Regions from separate parts of the Janthinobacterium sp. SUN128 genome, predicted to be linked through region 3. Evidence: predicted binding sites of a transcription regulator. Region 3 holds the regulator's gene; each other region holds the start of a gene.
The links. Region 3 encodes sigma-54, which starts transcription at its own class of promoters, with help from an activator protein. Its sites were predicted from a motif close to TGGCANGNAANCTGCTTT; they were not measured.
Positions count from the first base shown of each region.

Region 1: a site for sigma-54 is predicted at 3,361-3,378, ahead of O3297_RS28650 (beta-propeller fold lactonase family protein). Genes of this name have one in related genera too.
Region 2: a site for sigma-54 is predicted at 4,454-4,471, ahead of O3297_RS12365 (EDSAP-1 family PEP-CTERM protein). Genes of this name have one in related genera too.

Region 1 is NZ_JAPWHY010000010.1:9,233-15,545, reverse strand. It holds gene pedF (cytochrome c-550 PedF) at 1-168, shown strand, start outside; gene O3297_RS28660 (ABC transporter substrate-binding protein) at 194-1,027, shown strand; gene O3297_RS28655 (TonB-dependent receptor) at 1,085-3,238, opposite strand; gene O3297_RS28650 (beta-propeller fold lactonase family protein) at 3,443-4,399, shown strand; gene adh (aldehyde dehydrogenase) at 4,744-6,264, shown strand.
Region 2 is NZ_JAPWHY010000001.1:2,735,308-2,741,620, reverse strand. It holds gene O3297_RS12385 (methyl-accepting chemotaxis protein) at 1-211, shown strand, start outside; gene O3297_RS12380 (ThiF family adenylyltransferase) at 299-1,168, shown strand; gene O3297_RS12375 (nitroreductase family protein) at 1,169-2,269, shown strand; gene O3297_RS12370 (EDSAP-1 family PEP-CTERM protein) at 2,296-3,291, opposite strand; gene O3297_RS12365 (EDSAP-1 family PEP-CTERM protein) at 3,401-4,381, opposite strand; gene O3297_RS12360 (glycosyltransferase) at 4,569-5,801, opposite strand; gene O3297_RS12355 (hypothetical protein) at 5,936-6,109, shown strand; gene O3297_RS12350 (hypothetical protein) at 6,312-6,313, shown strand, end outside.
Region 3 is NZ_JAPWHY010000003.1:198,481-204,793, reverse strand. It holds gene O3297_RS23635 (HAD family hydrolase) at 1-156, shown strand, start outside; gene lptC (LPS export ABC transporter periplasmic protein LptC) at 199-810, shown strand; gene lptA (lipopolysaccharide transport periplasmic protein LptA) at 836-1,417, shown strand; gene lptB (LPS export ABC transporter ATP-binding protein) at 1,417-2,172, shown strand; gene O3297_RS23615 (RNA polymerase factor sigma-54) at 2,177-3,655, shown strand; gene hpf (ribosome hibernation-promoting factor, HPF/YfiA family) at 3,725-4,087, shown strand; gene O3297_RS23605 (enoyl-CoA hydratase/isomerase family protein) at 4,223-5,308, shown strand; gene rapZ (RNase adapter RapZ) at 5,309-6,172, opposite strand.

The sequences.
Region 1 (6,313 bases), on a different contig from region 3:
AAGAAACAGGCTTGCTACAAGGAAACGGATAATTACTACCTGGCCACCATACGCCACGGTAAAGTGCGTAATGGCGCTGTGTACATGCCGCCGTTCGAAGGCGTGTTCAACCAGGAAGCCATGTGGGCCATCAAGACTTACCTGGAAACCCGCCGCGAGTCGAATTAAGTCGAACTGATCACAAAGGAGTCCCATGCGTTCATTTCAATTCCGGGGCGCGCGCGCGATGATCTCGCTCGCCTGCCTGGCGCTGTGCGCAGCCGCGCCGGCGCGTGCCGACTGGCAAAAAGTGCAGCAGTCGGGCAGCCTGAAAGTGGCTGTGTATAACGAGTTCGCGCCGTTTTCCGACAAGGGCGCGGGCATCGATATCGATATTGCCGAAGCGCTGGCGAAAAAGCTGGGTTTGAAACTGAGCTTGCTGCCATTTCCCGCCGGCGAAAACCTCAACGATGATTTGCGCAATATGGTGTGGAAGGGGCATTACCTTGGTTATGGTCCCGCCGATGTGATGCTGCATGTGCCGGTCGACAAGAAGTTGATGGCGGATAACGACAAGGTCGAGATCTTCGCGCCGTATTACGTGGAAACCGTGCGCCTGGCGCGCAGCGCGCAAGCCGTGCCGCAATTCGATGGCGTCGCTTCGCTGGCCGGCAAGCGCATCGGCGTGGAAAAGGTATCGATCGCGGCCATGCTGATGCTGGGTGAAGACAATGGCAAGTACCGCGACGACGTGCGCATCTTCGACACGGCGGCCGAAGCCTTGCAGCAATTACAGGCAGGACAGCTCGATGCCGTGCTGGCCAACCGTTCGGAGATCGAATCGGTGCTGAAAAGCGATCCCGCTTTCCCCTTGAGCGAAGTGGCGTTCGCCCGCCTGCCGCGTGCCGGCTGGGCCGTGGGCCTGGCCGTCAGCCGCCAGCAGCTCGACGTGGGCAAGTTGCTGCAGGCGGCCATGAACGAGATGGCGGCCAGCGGTGAATTGAAAGCCATCTTTGAAAAATATGGCGTCAAGGAAGCGCGGCCCTGACGTAGCGTGCTTGAGTTGAAAAGCCCGTGCATCGATCGATGCGCGGGCTTTTTATTTTTAGAAACTATATTGGGCGCTGACGCCCAGCAACCAGTTACGTCCCGGCGCCGCTTCATAGTAGCGCTTGTTGCTGTCGCCGACGATGACGGAGCCCACGTAGGTCTTGTCGAAAAGATTGTTCAGGCGGGCAAATTCCTTGAAGCGCCAATTGCCCACGTTTTGTTTGGCGTTGAAGCGCGCATTGAACACCGTATAGCCGGGCGCCGGCTTTTCGCTGTTGCTGTCTTCCGCGTAGACCTGGTTGCTGGCCACGCTTTCCAGCGCCGCGCCAAAACGGTCGAGCGTGTCTTTCCAGGCCAGTTCCGCAAACAGGTTGGCGCTGGGCACGCCCGGCAAGCGGCTGCCTTCGCGCACGTTGCCAAACGCCTGGTCATACACGGCGCGCAGGCTGGTCAGTGCCACTTTGGTCGTGAAGCCATACGGCAGGTTCGAGTCCAGCGACACTTCCATACCCTGGCGCAAGGTTTTACCCGCATTGCGGTAGCTGGTGCGTCCGCCGCTGGACTTGTCGACCACCAGTTCGTCGTTGGTCTTGATCTGGAACACGGCCGCGTTGACGTGCGTATTGTTATTGATCCTGGCTTTGATACCAGCTTCCAGGTTGGTGCTGGTCGCTGGTTTCAAGTTGAAATTGAAGCCGCCGCCCGTACCCGAGTAAAACAGTTCATTCAAGGTAGGCGCTTCGAAGCCGCGCGCGGCGCTGGCATACACGTTGACGTTCGGCGTCAGCTTGTACAGCAGGCCCAGCACCGGTGTCGTGTGGCTGAACTCCAGGCTGCCGCTATCGTTGCCGTTGCTGAGGAAATGGTCGTCGACCGCCACTTTCATCTTGCTGTAGCGTACGCCTGCGCTGAGCAGCCACGGGCCGCCTTGCCATTCCGCCTGGATATAGGGATCGAGGCTGGAGACGACATTCTGCTCGTCGCGGCGCAGCTTGCCCTTTACGCCAAAGCTATTGCCGATGAAGTTTTCGTAGCCGGTACGGTCATCGCTGGAGCGGCCGTAATCGATGCCGATGGTGGTGCTCAGCTTGCCGCCGGCCAACTGGTTCACGTGCAGCCAGTTGGTGTCGATGCCATAGAACTGGCGCTGGAAGTCGACCACGCCGCCCGAATGCTTAAGTAGACCGTCCACTTTGGTATTTTGGAATGCTTTATTAAACGCCTGGTACTGGATCACGTCGCGGTTGCCGCCATACACCATCACGTGCAGGCGGTCATCGCCGAACGACTGTTCATAGGTGGCGCCGATTTGCTGGTGGTCGATGCTCTTGCGGGTGTTGTAGCGTTCGGCCAGCGTGCGTTTCGGGTTTTGCGTATCCGTCGCGTCGAGCTCACCGGCGCGCGGGTCGGCGGCAAACGTGGCCCAGGTAGCGCCCAGCGGATCTTGCGTATTGCCTTGATGCAGGCTGTTGGCGACGATGGTCAGCTTGCTGTCCTTCGTCGGCTTGACGGTGATCTTGCCGAACGCCTGTTCGCGCGTGGCGGCGCTATGGTCGCGGAAACCGTCCGTGCGGAAGCGCGAGCCGTCGAGCACGTAGCCGATGCCGCCTGCCTGGCCTTGCGCCGAGAGATCGACCTTGCTGGTGCCGTAGCTGCCGCCCGTCACATTCAGTTCGACGGAAGGGGGATTTTGTCCATCCCTGGAAAACAGCTGGATCACGCCGCCCGAATGGTTGCCGTAGATGGCAGAAAACGGTCCGCGCAGCACTTCGATGCGCTCGGCCGTATCGAGGTTGAAGGTGGCGGCCTGGCCCTGGCCGTCGGGCATGCTGGCGGGAATGCCATCACTGATCAGCTTGACGCCGCGCACACCAAAGGCCGAGCGTGCGCCGAAGCCGCGCGACGAGATCTGCAAGTCTTGCGCATAGTTCTGGCGGTTTTGCACGACCAGGCCCGGCACGGCGGCCAGCGCTTCCGACGCGTTGACGCGGATTTGGCCATCCTGGATGCGGGCGCTGTCGACCACGTCGATCGAGGCCGGCACTTCCTGGCTGGGGTGGGCGATGCGGCTGCCGCTGATGACCACCGTATCCATCAGTTGTCCGGCGGCCAGGCTAGCTGCCTCGGCGGCAAAGACGTGGGGGGCGAGGGTGGCGCTGCCGGCGACAAACAGGCTGGCGATGGTGTTCAGGCGGAAACGGTGCTGCATGCGGATTCTCCAATGTGAATAAAAGCCTGCTTGATCGCGTGCGCGGTACAGGTCTGCATAGTCTTATCAAGCAATATGCCTGCCATGTCTCCATTGGTGGGCTGAAATTATACCCGTGTCAGTGGCACGGCGTTTGCATACAGCAATGGGCAGATGCGCCGCTACCGCGCGCTTTTCCTGTGTTTTGCCATTGAAAAGGTGATTATGCCCAACTTCTTCTCGTGCTTGCGCCAGGTTTGCTGGCTATTGCCGGCGCTCGCCAGCACCGCCCTCCAGGCAGCTCCCTTTGCCTATGTCCCCAATGAAAAATCGGGCACCTTGAGCGTGATCGACACGGCGACCGACCAGGTAGTGCGTCAGATCGCCGCAGGCAAGCGGCCGCGCGGCATCGCCGCCGACCCCACCGGACGGCAATTGTTTGTCACGGATGCCGCCAGCAGTGCCTTGTTGCTGATCGATAACGCGGGCGGCGCGCCCGTGCGTACGGTGGCGCTGGGCAAGTCGCCCGAAGGTGTCAGCGCTTCCCGGGACGGTCATTACGTGGCAGTGGCCGTCGAGGAAAACAATAGCGTGGCCTTGCTCGATGGTCAGACAGCTACTTTGCTCGCCGATATCAAAGTGCAGGGACGCAATCCGGAACATGCCGTCTTCAGCCCGGATGGACGCTGGCTGCTGGTCAGCGCGGAAGAGGCGGAGCAAGTCGATGTCATTGATGTGGCGCAACGCCGCCAGGTCGCTTCCATCGCCGTGGGACTGCGTCCGCGCGGCATCGGTTTCAGTCCGGACTCGGGCCGCGCCTATGTGGCGTGCGAACTGGTCAATGCCGTCTACGTGATCGACATGGTCGCGCGCAAGGCGATTGCCACCATTCCAGCGGGCAAGAATGCGAATGGCATCGTGGTCCATCCCAACGGCAAGCAGGTGTATGTCTCGAATGGCACGGACGGCACGGTGATGGTGATCGACACGGCCAGCAATCAAGTGACGGCCACGATTGACGTCGGCAAGCGCCCGTGGAACATGGCCATCACGCCCGACGGCGCCAAGCTGTACGTGGCCAATGGCCGTTCGAACAGTGTATCCGTCATCGACACGGCCAGCGCGCGCAAGGTGGCCGACATTGCTGTAGGCGAATTGCCATGGGGCGTGGTGATTCGTTGATTCCTTGGTGGCACAGGCGCAGGTGTTCCAGTCTGGTACACCTGTTCCATTGTGCAGCGGCGCAGGGGAGATTCCGCAGGGCTGGCCCGGATTGGAACAGGACGTCTTCACCTTGTTCAAAATGCAAACAGGCCCACGTCCCCACCCAAGCAGGTGGCCTGCGCTGAAAAACGTGCCGGGTTTGATGCCGCGCCCTTGTAACAGGGATAAAACCGGCTAAGTTTGTAGTGGGATGGCGAGCTGGCACGGCATTTGCGGAAGACTCCGTGTACTCACCCCATCTGTACCAGGACGTTTGATTTTAATTAAGTAATTCCATTCTAATTAACCCGATAGAGGACGACATGAATCTCGCAGACATCAGCAAACTGGGCGTAGCCAATCCCTTCAAACAACGCTATGACAATTACATCGGCGGCAAATTCGTTGCACCAGTAAAAGGTGAATACTTTCCTAACATTACGCCGATCACGGGCTTGCCGTTTTGCGAAATCGCCCGTTCCACGACGGAAGACGTCGAGCTGGCGCTGGATGCCGCGCACGCCGCCAAGGATGCCTGGGGCAAGACTTCGCCTGCCGAGCGCGCCAATATTTTGAACCGCATCGCCGACCGCATCGAACAGAACCTGAGCCTGATCGCCACGGCGGAAACCATCGACAACGGCAAGCCGATCCGCGAAACGATGAATGCAGACATTCCACTGGCCATCGACCATTTCCGTTACTTCGCCGGTTGCATCCGCGCGCAGGAAGGTTCCGTCGCGCAAATCGATGCGGAAACCTATGCCTACCACTACCATGAGCCGCTGGGCGTCGTGGGGCAGATCATTCCGTGGAATTTCCCGATTCTGATGGCCGTGTGGAAACTGGCGCCAGCCCTGGCCGCCGGCAATTGCGTGGTGCTCAAACCGGCCGAGCAGACCCCGGCTTCCATCATGGTGTTGATCGAGCTGATCGGCGACCTGCTGCCGCCTGGCGTGCTGAACATCATCAATGGTTTCGGCCTGGAAGCGGGCAAGCCGCTGGCCTCGAGCAAGCGCATCGCCAAGATCGCCTTTACGGGCGAAACGGGCACGGGCCGTCTGATCATGGGCTATGCGGCGCAAAACCTGATTCCCGTCACCCTGGAGCTGGGCGGCAAGTCGCCGAACATCTTCTTTGAAGACGTGATGGATGCCGATGATGAGTATTTCGACAAGTGCCTGGAAGGTTTTGCGATGTTTGCGCTGAATCAAGGCGAAGTGTGCACCTGCCCATCGCGCGTGCTGATCCAGGAATCGATCTACGAGAAATTCATCGAACGGGCCTTGAAGCGCGTGGCCGCCATCAAGCAGGGCAATCCGCTCGACTCGTCCACCATGATCGGCGCGCAGGCTTCGCAGGAGCAGCTGGAAAAAATCCTGTCCTACCTCGACATCGGCCGCCAGGAAGGCGCGGAAGTGCTGGCCGGCGGCGAGCGCAGCAAGCAGGCGGGCGACCTGGAAGGCGGCTACTACGTGCGTCCGACCGTGTTCAAGGGCCATAACAAGATGCGCATCTTCCAGGAAGAGATCTTCGGACCCGTCGTGTCCGTGACCACCTTCAAGGATGAGGCTGACGCGCTGGCGATCGCCAACGACACCTTGTATGGCCTGGGCGCCGGCTTGTGGACGCGTGACGGTTCGCGCGCCTTCCGCATGGGCCGCGCCATCCAGGCGGGCCGCGTGTGGACCAATTGCTACCACCTGTATCCAGCCCACGCGGCGTTCGGCGGCTACAAGCAATCGGGTATCGGCCGCGAAAACCACAAGATGATGCTCGATCACTACCAGCAAACGAAGAACTTGCTGGTGAGCTATAGCCCGAAAGCGCTGGGCTTCTTCTAAATTGGCAACAGGCGCCGCGCCCTAAGCCAGACGCGGCGCGCAGAAAGGG
Region 2 (6,313 bases), on a different contig from region 3:
CGAGCAGATCAACCAGGCCATCGTCGAGATGGACAACATGACGCAGCAAAACTCGGCCCTCGTCGAGCAGGCGTCGGCGGCGGCGCAAGCGATGAACGAGCAGGCGGCGGGGCTGGCGCAGATCGTCAGCGTGTTCAAGGTGGGTGCAGTGGCGCCGGCAGCGGCAGCACTACAGCGCAGCGTGCCTGCGGCGCGGCGCCTGACGCGCTAAGCGTTTTTTTCTGTCACTGGGGGAACTTAATCCCGGCTCACCTGTCCAAACTTTTTCGTCCTCACTGGACGCACAGAAGAGGTGAGCATGACAGACGGTTTTTCCTATCACGCGGCGTTCGCCCGCAACCTGGGCTGGGTCACGCAGGCGGAGCAGGATAGCTTGCGCGGCAAGCGCGTAGCCATCGCCGGCATGGGCGGCGTCGGTGGCGTGCATTTGCTGACCCTGGCGCGGCTCGGTATCGGCGCTTTTCATATCGCCGATTTCGATACCTTCGATATCGCCAACTTCAACCGCCAGGCCGGCGCCATGGTCTCCACCCTGGGGCAGCCCAAGGTGGCCGTGCTGGCGCAGATGGCGCGGGATATCAATCCCGAACTTGAGATTAAACAATTTCCAGACGGTATACACGACAGCAACCTGGCCGAGTTTTTTGCCGGTGTCGACCTGTATGTGGACGGCCTGGATTTCTTCGCCTTTCCCGCGCGCCAGGCTACCTTCGCCACGTGCGCCCGCCTGGGCATCCCCGCCATCACGGCCGCGCCGCTGGGCATGGGCACGGCCGTGCTCAGCTTCATGCCGGGCGGCATGACGTTCGAAGAGTATTTTGGCTGGGGCGACTTGCCCGAGGAAGAAAAAGCCTTGCGTTTCCTGGTCGGATTGGCGCCGGCCGGCTTGCACGGCCCCTATCTGGTCGACCCGTCCGCCATCAACCTGAAGGAGCGGCGCGGGCCGTCGACCATCATGGGCTGCCAGCTGTGCGCGGGCGCGGCCGCCACGGAAGCCTTGAAGATATTGTTAAAGCGGGGCAAGGTGATGGCGGCGCCGCACGGCATGCATTTCGACGCCTACCGCAACAAGCTCGTGCATACCTGGCGTCCGGGCGGCAACCGTCATCCGCTGCAGCGCCTGACGATGGCCATCATCAAGCGGCGCCGCGCGGCGCAGGGGGCATAAATGGCGCAAGCACCGCAGATCGATCCCGTACTGGAAAACATCCTCGACCAGGCGCGCTGGGCGCCCAGCGGCGACAACACGCAGCCGTGGCGCTTTGAAGTCGTGGACCCGCGGCACGTGGTCGTGCATGGCTTCGATACGCGCAGCCATTGCGTGTATGACCTCGACGGCCATCCCAGCCAGCTATCGCTCGGTGCCTTGCTCGAAAGCATGGCACTGGCGGCCAGCAGCCATGGCTTGCGCATGGAAGCGCGCCGGCGTCTGTCCATGCCCGACACGCTACCCACCTTCGATGTGCGCCTGGTCGACAGTCCCGGCATGCAGCCCGACCCGCTGGCGGCCTTCTTGCCGCAGCGCAGTGTGCAGCGGCGCCGGCTCAGCACGCGCAGCTTGCGCGCCAGCGAAAAGGCGGCGCTGGCGGCCAGCTTGCCGCCCGGGTACGGCGTGCAGTGGTTCGAAGGCGGGCGCGCGCGCCTGGCCTGCGCGCGCCTGATGTTCGACAATGCGAAGCTGCGCCTGACCATGCCCGAGGCGCACAAGGTGCACCGCGACGTCATCGAATGGGGCGCGCGCTTCAGCAGCGACCGCATCCCGGAGCAGGCGCTCGGCGTCGACCCGATGACGGCGCGCCTGATGCGCTGGGTCATGCACAGCTGGCGCCGCGTGGATTTTTTCAATACCTGGCTGGCTGGCACCGTCGCGCCGCGCCTGCAGATGGACTTGCTGCCGGGCCTGTATTGTGCCGCGCATTTCATGCTGCTGGCCGATGCGCCGCCGCGCCACATCGACGATTACGTGGCGGCCGGCCGCGCCATGCAGCGCTTCTGGCTGACGGCCACGCAGCTGGGCCTGCAATTGCAGCCGGAACTGACGCCGCTGATCTTTGCCCGCTATGTGCGCGAACGGCGCACTTTTTCGCGCACCGATGGCATGCAGGAGTTGGCGCAGGAGCTGGCCGCGCAATGCCAGGCCGTGCTGGGCGCCACGGCGGTTGAGCGGGCCGTGTTTCTCGGGCGCATAGGCGCCGGGCCGGCGGCCAGTGCGCGCTCGCTGCGCCGTCCGCTGCAAGACTTGCTGGTGGCGCCAACGGCGGGGCAGTGAGGCGCGCGTGACGCCATGCGCGCGCCTCAGCCTTGTCGGCGCCGTGGCGCCAGGCTGGCCAGCGCTGCCAGGCCAGCCGCCAATAGCGGCAAGGTTCCCGGCAGCGTCACTGGCGTGACGCCTGGCACGTAGACCAGTTCGGAACTGTTCAGCATGTTCAACACCAGCGTGTAGTTGCCCGCCACCAGGTGATCCGTGACGGCGCTGTACTGCCCGCCGCATGTCGTGCCGATGCCGGTGCCTGTGGGGGCGCCGCAGCCGCTGGGGTCGTAGGTGAACATGCTGCCGCTGGTGAGCGGCGTTTGCGCGTAGCCGGTATTGAGGTTGGCGGCATCGGCCAGTTCGGTGCCGCCCAGGATGCCGGAACCGAGATTGCCGTCGGGCGCCCAGCTGAAGACGATCTGGCCATGTTCATCGATGATGCTAAACGTCATCGCCATATTCGTGGTGGCCGCCGAGCCTGTGCCGGCCAAGGCGTCCAGGTACAGCTGCATGAAGGGCAGGGCCTGGAAGTCGAAGGCCATGGTTGCGCCCGGTTGGCCGACGACAAAATTGACGGTCATCGCGGTGCTGGAACCATTGCGTCCCGAGGCGTCGGCGCTGCCGCCGCCCGCCAGGAAGGTTTCTGCCGCGTTTACGGTATGTGTGCTGGTCGAGCCCGGTGGAAAGGGGGGGATTTGCGAGGTGACGATTTGCGCCTCGCCGCGCGCATACGAGGCATTGCCCATGCCTTGCTGGGTGAAATCATTCTCTCCCTTGGTGACGGCGCCGCGTGTCGCTTGCGGCGCGTCGATCTCATTGCTGCCGCCCTTGATGATGCTGCTGCCGTTGAGCGTGGCGGTGGTGCGCGACAGGTCGATGTTGCTGAGCAGGGAGACGGAGCCGGAGGGATTGCTGATGACCAGGCCAAAGACACTGGTGTACGAATAGCCGTAGGCGGCGGCGCTGGCGGTGCCGCTGCTGGCCAGCAGCAGAAAGGCGAACAAGACCGTTGGCAGTCGGGTGCAAGAAAATGTCGTCATGAAAAATCCTCATCTCCTGATCGGCCGCGTTGTAAGGAAAACCGACAGGCTTGCCACATAAAAAAGGCGAGGAGAGCCTCCTCGCCTGTGAATCCCCCTGTTGCCTGGTTCAGGCGGCAACCTTGCGGCGACGGGCATAGCCCAGGCCAGCCAGACCCAGGCCCAGCAGAGCCAGGGTGCCGGGCTCAGGCGCGGCCTGTTTCACCAGATCCACGCTTTCCACCGCATTCAGGGTCAAGGTGTAGTTGCCGGCTGTCAAAGCATTGCTGACGGAGCTGAAGTTGCTGCCGCACGCGGTGCCGACACCGGTGCCCGTGGGCGTGCCGCAGCCGGATGGGTCGTAGGTGAATAGATTGCCGCGCGTGAGGAAATTGGTCGCCAGGCTGGTGTTCAGGTTGGCGCCATCGGCGTTTTCCGTGCCGCCCGAGATGCCCGAGCCGATCACGCCATCGGGCGTCCAGTTGAACACGGTTGCGCCGGTCGCATCCGTGATGGTGAAGGTGACGACCAGATTGGCCGTGGCGGTGGACAGCTGCCCGACCGTGCTTTGCAGGAAGACCTGCATGAAGGGCGAGGCCAGGAAGTCAAAGCTCAGCGTTGCCGTGGGCGAACCGACGATGAAATCGACGGAGAAGCCCGTGGTCGAGCCATTGCGCCCGGACGCATCGGCCGTGCCGGCGGGGCCGTCCAGGTGGGCTTCGGCCACGTTCACCACCTGGGTGGAGGTGGAGCCGGGCGGGAACGAAGGGAACTGCGTGCTGACGATCTGCGCATCGCCGCGCGAATAGGTGTTGGTGGGGCCTTGCTGCGTGAAGTCGTTCTCGCCTTTGGTGACGGCGCCGACGTTGGCGCGGAGGGCATCGAGCGAGCCGGCGCCGCCATTGATGACGCTTACCCCATTCAGGGTGGCCGTGCTGCGCGAGATGGTGGTGCTGTTGGCCACCGTGATCTGGCCCGTTGGCACGCCGATCACGAGGCCGAAGATGTTGTTGTAGGAATAGCCGTAGGCGCCCGCCTGTGCGCTACCTGCGGCGCACAGCATGGCCAGTGCCGCTGCGGCCGGGAGCAGTTTCAGTTTCGAGAGTTTCATTGTATTCACCTCGTGGTTGAGTGAGTCTGGAAGTCTTGCTGAGTCCTGTCGGCAGGTGCTCATGGCCAGTACCTAGCGACTTCCATGCCAACGCATGAGGCCCTTTTGAAATCAATGACTTGGCGTGTTTTTGTTGATGCGGTGCAGGCTTTGCCGGACTCGCTGTAAGAAAAACCGACGCTGCCCGTCAAGGCTGGCTGCCTTGCGGCAACGAGCCCAGCAGGGCGTGCACATGGGGTAGCAAGCGTTGCCCTGGCACATAGTCGCGCATGGCCGTGGCCAGCTGGCGCGCCGCCAGCTTGACCTGGCCATCGTCGAGCATGCGCGTGGCGGCATGGCGCAGGGCGGTTTCCTGGAAGCGGTCGGCGCGCAGCAGCAGGCCGGCCCCGGCCTCCGTGATGCCGTGCATGTTGAGGAATTGATCGAGGTTGCCGGCGATACCGATGACGGGTACGCCCGCCGTCAGCGCCTGTTGGCTGGTGGGGCTGCCGCCGTTGCAGATCACCAGGCTGGCGCGCCGTGCGGCCACATCGCCCGGCAGAAAGGGCGCGACATAGGCATTCGGCGGCACGGCATCGACGCGGATGGTGCCGGCCGTGGCTGCCAATACGGTGACAGGCAGGGGCGCCAGCGCGCGCAGCACGCGCGGTAGCAATTGCCCCTGGCCGGAACTGCCCAAGGTGACATAGATGATGGGGCGTCCGCTGCTCAGTTCCGGACGCTGCCACCAGTCCGGCAAGTCGAGCGGCGGCGCCCAGATGATGGCGCCCAGGTAGTCGTGCGTGGACGGCATGGCGTGCGGCGGGAACAGTTGCGGAATATCCGCATACAAGGTGCGGTCGGCATCCGTATAGATGCGCCGCAAGTCGCTGCCCAAGGATGGCAGGCCATGGCGGCGGCGCACGCGGTTCAGGGGCACGGCATGCGAGGCGAAGGCCAGCGGGCGGATCAGGCGGAACAGGGGGGCGGCCAGCCAGATGGGCAGCAGGCTTGTCAGGGGCAGGCTGGGCACCGTGTAGTGCTGGCGCACGTACGGACTCCAATAGGCATTGCTGAGCGTAATGTAGGGAATGCGCTGCAGGCGCGCGCTGACCGACAGCGACAGGCGGAAGTCGCCGATCACGAGATCGGGCTGGACCGCATTGAGCAGGCGCAAGTCGTCTTCCACGTACGCGTGCAGGGTGCTTTCCGTGTAGACAGGCTTGCCGTGCGCCAGCGCCTGCAGGAATTGCAGCGATGAAATGCTGTCGATGCGCCAGCGCCGGAAGGAGGCTTGCTTGAAGCAAAAGTCATAGCCATCGGCGCAGGCAAAATGCATCTCATATTTGTCCTCGTCGAGTCCCTGGGCCAGGCTCAGGGGGCGGCCGACGTGGGCCAGGGTCACTGCCTCGGCCATAAAGAGGATTTTTTTGCGCGCCATGGGGATCGCTTGCACTCGCAGGAGAGAGACCTGCCAGGTTGGAGTGGCGCTGCGCCGTTTAGTTCCCCCGTCGCGTGCCACTGGCGGGCGCCAGGATTTGGCCGCATCGGCTAGAGTGGGGCAAAGGAGGTCACATGCAAACCCAATTCCGTCCTGCCCTGTTGCGTGCGCACAGCACGCCCGAACCCGATATGCCGCCACCGCCGGAAGGCGATCCCGTCACGCCGCCGCCGGAAACGCCGCCCCACATCGATCCCGTGCCCGTCGAGGAGCCGACGCCGCCGCCACCGCCCGTGAAAATGCAGTGACGGGGAGGTGTGTGCCGCGTTTATTTCCGATCGGAAATGGACTGCGCGGTAGCCGCCGGCGCCACGCCATTTAAACAACAAAAACGTCAATAAATGTTGCCGAGTGGATACAAATCAAACTCTAACTGTCGAGTGTCATGCGGCCGTCACGATTCTGTTCTTATAATGAGACATCATAAAAATTCTTGTACAGGAGACCATCAT
Region 3 (6,313 bases):
GCCGTCAGCGTGCCGGGCGGGCGCCCGGAAGTGCAGGGCCTGGCCCACCATGTGACGCAGGCCGGCGGCGGCCGCGGCGCGGTGCGCGAGATCTGCGAATTCCTGCTGCGTGCCCAGGACAATTATGCGCGCGTCATGGCGCCGTTCCTGGAGTGAGGCGCGCCGCCTCGCCAGTGACATTTGAAAGAGTGAAGCCCTATGCGTAAGCCAGGAGGCGCCCATCGCTGGCGCATGATTTTTACCGTGCTGGGCGCGGTTGTTGTCGCGCTGGGCAGCTTTTGGCTGCTCGAGGTGATGAACAAGAATAGCCAGGACATCACGGCCAGCAAGCATCTGGATGAGCCCGACTATTTCATTACCAATTTCAGCCTGGTGCGCATGGATTTGACGGGAAAACCCAGCTATATCGTGTCGGGCGCCAAGCTCACGCATTATCCGCTGGACGATTCGTCCGATATCGACCGGCCCTTCGTGCGCAAGCTCACGCCAGGCATGCCACCGATGAACATGAATGCGGAACTGGCGCATATCGACCAGGACAATACCCGGCTGCAACTGCACCGCAATGTCGTGATCGACCGCGTGGCCAGTCCGAAGGCGCAGAACCTGACGGTCAAGACGGAAGCGCTGACGGTGTTCCCGGATGAGGAAAGAATGGAAACGGACGTGCCTGTCGATATCCTGACGGGCACCTCGCGCCTCAATGGCATCGGCATGAAAGCCAATAACGCCACCGGCGTGGTGGAAGTGCAGAATGCGCTGCGCATGGTCCTCCCGCCGAAACCGCGCCCGGCCGCGGCGGCAAAATGACAGAATGAAACAAGGAAACCATACTATGAAGAACATCTTGCTGTTGACCGTATTTTCCCTGGCCATCATGGGCGTGGCGCATGCCGAGAAGGCCGATTCCGAGAAGGAAGCCGTCATCACGGCACGTAGCGGCCACGTCGATGACATCAAGCAGGTGCGCACCCTGACGGGCGACGTCGTGCTGGTCAAGGGGACCCTGACCATGAAGGCGGGGCGCGCCGTGATCACGGAAGATCCGCAAGGCTACCAGTTCATTACCTTCTGGGCCGATCCCGGCAAGCTCGCCACCTTCCGCCAGAAGCGCGATGGCGCGGGCGACCTGTGGGTGGAAGGCGAAGCGGAGCGCGTGGAATACGACAACAAGACGGAAGTGGTGAAACTGTTTTCCAGGGCCAAGCTGACGCGCCTGGAAGGCACGAAAGTGACCGACGTGGCCAATGGCGCCTTCATCTCGTATGACAGCCGCAAGGAAGTGTTTGCGATGGAAAATTCCAACAGCGGCACCAGCACCCCGGATGGCGGCAGCGTGCGCATGGTGATCCAGCCGAAAACCAAGGCACCGGCGGCGGAGAAAGCGCCGGCCACGCCTGCGCCAGGAAAGAAATAATGGACAATACTCGTTGCGGCAGCACCCTGATCGTTCGCGGGCTGCAAAAAACCTATGGCAAGCGGCAAGTCGTGCATGATGTCTCGCTGCAAGTCGAATGCGGTGAAGTGGTGGGTTTGCTGGGCCCGAACGGCGCCGGCAAGACCACCTCGTTCTACATGATCGTCGGCCTGGTGCCGTCCGATGGCGGCAGCATCGATATCAGCGGCGTGGACATCTCCAGCCTGCCGATCCACCGCCGCGCGCAGATGGGCCTGTCCTACCTGCCGCAGGAAGCGTCCGTCTTCCGCAAGCTGACGGTGGAAGACAATATCCGCGCCGTGCTGGAAATCCAGACCGTCGAAGGCCGTCCGCTGACGAAGGCCGAGATCGAGGTGCGCCTGGATAAATTGCTGGCCGACTTGCAGATTGAAAAGCTGCGCGAGAACCAGGCCCTGTCCCTGTCGGGTGGCGAGCGCCGCCGCGTGGAAATCGCCCGCGCGCTGGCCACCGATCCCCGTTTCGTGCTGCTCGACGAACCGTTCGCCGGCGTCGATCCGATCGCCGTGATCGAGATCCAGCGCATCGTGCGTTTCTTGAAGGAGCGCAATATCGGCGTGTTGATCACCGATCATAATGTGCGCGAGACGCTGGGTATCTGCGACCGTGCCTACATCATCAACCAGGGCTCGGTACTGGCGTCGGGACGCCCCGACGACATCATCGCGAACGAGTCGGTACGCCGGGTCTATCTGGGCGAACACTTCCGCATGTAAGCCAATGAAACAATCATTGCAGCTGCGCACTTCGCAGCACCTGGCACTGACGCCGCAGTTGCAGCAATCGATACGCCTGTTGCAATTGTCTACCCTGGAATTGCATCAGGAACTAGAGCAATTGCTGACGGACAATCCCTTGCTCGAACGCCTCGATGATCCGCTCGACCGTTCGCTGCGCCTGCTGTCCGACGGTGCCTTGAGTTCCACGGCAGCGCCGGCCGAAGCGCCGCCCCAGCCGCCAGGGCAGGAAGCGCCCGCAGCGCCGGCCGAAGCGGAAACTTTTGATGGCGATGCCGGCGACGGCCCGGCCGCCGCCGATGGCGGCGACAGCGACTGGAGCGAGGCGAGCCGCGGCAAGGCGCCCGACGACGAAGATTCGCGCCCGCAACTCGAAGCCCATCACTGCACCCTGCGCGAACACCTGATGGAGCAGATGCGCGTGACGGTACTCGAATTGCGCGACCGCGCGCTGGTCGAGCTGATTATCGATGCGCTCGACGACAATGGCTACCTGGAAGAGTCGCTCGACGACATCCTGGCGCGCCTGCCGGAAGAGCTGGAAATCGACGCCGACGAGATGCGCACGGCCTTGTCTCTCTTGCAAAGTTTCGATCCGCCCGGCGTGGGCGCGCGCAATGCGTCCGAATGCCTGGCGCTGCAAATCAAGCGCTTGCCGCACATCGCCATGGTGACGCGCCGCATGGCCCTCGTCATCGTGGAAAAGCACCTGGCCTGGTTTGCCCAGCGCGATTTCAACAAGCTGAAAAAAGCCCTCGATTGCGACGATGAAGACTTGCGCGAAGCGCAGACGGTGATTCGCCAGTGCAATCCGCATCCGGGCGCCGTGTTCGCCTCGGACGTCTCCGATTACGTGGTGCCCGACGTCGTCGTCAAGCGCGCGCGCAATGGCTGGCAAGTGACCTTAAACAACGATGTCATGCCGCGCCTGCGCGTCAATGCCATGTACGCCAACTTGCTCAAGCAGGGCAAGGGCGAGGGCGCCATGGGCGCACAGTTGCAGGAAGCCAAGTGGCTGATCAAGAATATGCGCCAGCGCTTCGACACGATCCTGCGCGTGGCGCAGGCGATAGTAGAAAGACAAAAGAACTTTTTCTCGCATGGGGCCGTTGCCATGCGTCCCCTTGTGCTCCGTGAAATAGCTGATACACTGGGTTTACACGAGAGTACTATCTCGCGGGTAACAACTCAAAAGTACATGCTGACCCCGCACGGCATGTTCGAGTTGAAATATTTCTTTGGTAGCCACGTCGCCACCGAAGCGGGGGGCGAAGCGTCATCGACGGCGATACGGGCATTGATCGTGCAACTGACAGGAGCAGAAGACCCTAAAAATCCTTTATCCGACAGTAAGATTGCGGACATGCTGGGGGAACAAGGCATGGTGATTGCGCGACGTACTGTTGCCAAATACCGGGAAGCGTTGAAAATTCCGCCAGTGAGCCTGCGTAAGTGTTTGTAAGTTTTTTTCGGTTCCTCTGCGGGCCGGATAGGATGGACCGCACGAACCCGATCATCTTTAGGAGTGTGTATGAATCTCACCATCAGCGGACATCATCTCGAAGTGACACCAGCCATCCGTGAATACGTACAAACGAAGCTGGAGCGCGTGAAACGTCATTTCGATCAAGTCATCGATATCGCCGTGATTCTGACCGTGGATAACCTCAAAGAGAAAGAAAAACGTCAAAAGGCTGAAGTCAACCTGCGTTTGAGCGGCAAGACTGTCTATGTGGAAAGCTTGGCGCACGACCTGTACGCCGCGATCGATACCCTGATCGACAAGCTCGATAGGCAAGTGATGAAATACAAAACCAAAGTGCAAGGGCACGGTAAAGAGGCGATCAAGCATCTGCCAGACAACTCCGAGGAAGAAGCCGTCGTCGCCGTCTAAGGCCACCCGCTTCCAGCAGTTGTGATCAACTAAGGGCGCACATCTTGCGCCCTTTTTTGCGCCTGGACCTTTTGAGCGCAATGTTCGCCGCGCAGGGGCTAAAATGTTTGCACTTTCACTTCTTTCCTGCCTGCCATGAGCGACTTCGTCCAGACTTCCATCCGCAACCGCACGGGCCATATCGTGCTCGACCGTCCGAAAGCCTTGAATTCCCTGTCGCTGGAGATGGTGCGCGCCCTGAGCGCGGCCTTGCTGGCCTGGCGCGACGATCCGCAGGTGGATGCCGTGGTGATCCGCTCCAGCAGTGAAAAAGCCCTGTGCGCCGGCGGCGACATCCGTTTCTTTTACGATGCGGGCCTGGCCACGCCGCAAGGCGGCAGTGCCTTGCTGGAGGATTTCTTTACGGAAGAATATGCTTTAAATCATTTAATTCATTTCTACCCAAAACCGTATATTGCCGTGATGGATGGCGTGGTGATGGGCGGCGGCATGGGCGTGGCGCAAGCCGGGCCGGGCAACCGCCTGCGCATCGTGACGGGCCGCACGCGCATGGCCATGCCGGAAGTCAATATCGGCTTGTTTCCCGACGTGGGCGGCAGTTATTTTCTATCCCGCCTGGCCGGCCAGCTGGGCCTGTACCTGGGCTTGACGGGCTTGACGATTAACGCGGCCGATGCCCTGTACACGGGGCTGGCCGATGTCTACGTGCCTGAGGCGCAGATGGGGGCGCTGCTGGATCTGTTCGAATCGACGCGGGGCGAGGCCTTGCCGGTGGCCATCAAGGCGCTGGCGGCGCCTTTCCAGGCCGAGGCGGGGGTGTCTCCCCTGGCCACGGCGCGCGCGGCGCTGGACCGCCATTTCGGCGCCCCTTCTGTGGCCGCCATCATGGCCTCGCTGGCGCAGGATGACAGCGCGTTCGCGGCCAAGGCGCTGGCGGCCATGCGCCAGCGTTCGCCCTTGATGATGTCGGTGACCCTGGAATTGCTGCAGCGGGGCGCCCACCTGGGCGTGGCCGATTGCCTGCGCATGGAGCGCACGGTGGTGCGCCACAATTTCGAACATGGCGAAGTGCTCGAGGGCGTGCGCGCGCTGGTGGTCGACAAGGACAATGCACCGCGCTGGAACCCTGCCAGCCTGGACGACGTCGATGCGGCCATGGTGGCGCGCTTCTTTGCCCCCGTCTGGCCAGCCGCGGCGCATCCGCTGCGCCACCTCGACTAATTAGCTGCGTTCGCGGTGGCGCAGGACGACGCGTTCATTCGGGCCGAAATACTGCGCCAGCCGCTCCGCCATGTACACGGAGCGGTGCTGGCCGCCCGTGCAGCCCAGGGCCACCGTCAGGTAGCTGCGGTTGTCGGACTTGAATGACGGCAACCATTTCTCGATGAAGGCGCGGATGTCGGCCAGCAGTTCCAGCGCGCTCGGCTGCGCGTCGAGGAAGGCGATCACGGGCGCATCGCGGCCGTCGAGCGGGCGCAGCGCGAGGTCGTAATAGGGATTCGGCAAGGCCCGCACGTCGAAGACGAAATCGGCGTCCAGCGGCACGCCCAGCTTGAAGGCGAACGATTCGAAGAACAGGGTCAGCGGTGCGCGTTCGGAGGCGACGATATCCTTGATCCAGGCGCGCAGCTTGTTGGCGCTCAGTTCAGACGTGTCGATCACATGGCCCAGCTGTTCGATGGCTGACAGGCGTTCGCGTTCTTCCGAGATGCACTCGATCAGCGTGCGGCGGCTGGCCGGATTCTGGTTCGGACGCAATTCGTGCGACAGCGGATGGCTGCGCCGCGTTTCCGAGAAGCGCGCCACCAGCGAATGCGTGGTGGCCGTCAGGAACATGACCTTGACGTCATGCCCCTGGTCGCGCAGCAGGGCCACATTGTGCGGCAGGCTGGTCAGCGACTCGGCGCTGCGCGCATCGACGGCGACGGCCAGTTGCGGTGTACCTTCGTCGAGCAGGGTCTGCACCAGGCTGGGCAGCAAGGCCGGCGGCAGGTTGTCGACACAATAGTAGCCGGTATCTTCCAGCACATTGAGCGCGACGGATTTACCGGAGCCGGATATTCCGGTGATAAGGACGATATGCATACGCCGATCATACAATAAAGATCGGCGCTCTGCTTCCAAGGCAATTATCTTTACAAATTATTGCAATTTGGAATGTGATATTGCCGGGATTGGCAGGGCGCTCTCGTCACGACCGTAGGTCGGCTTAGCGCGTCGCGCGTA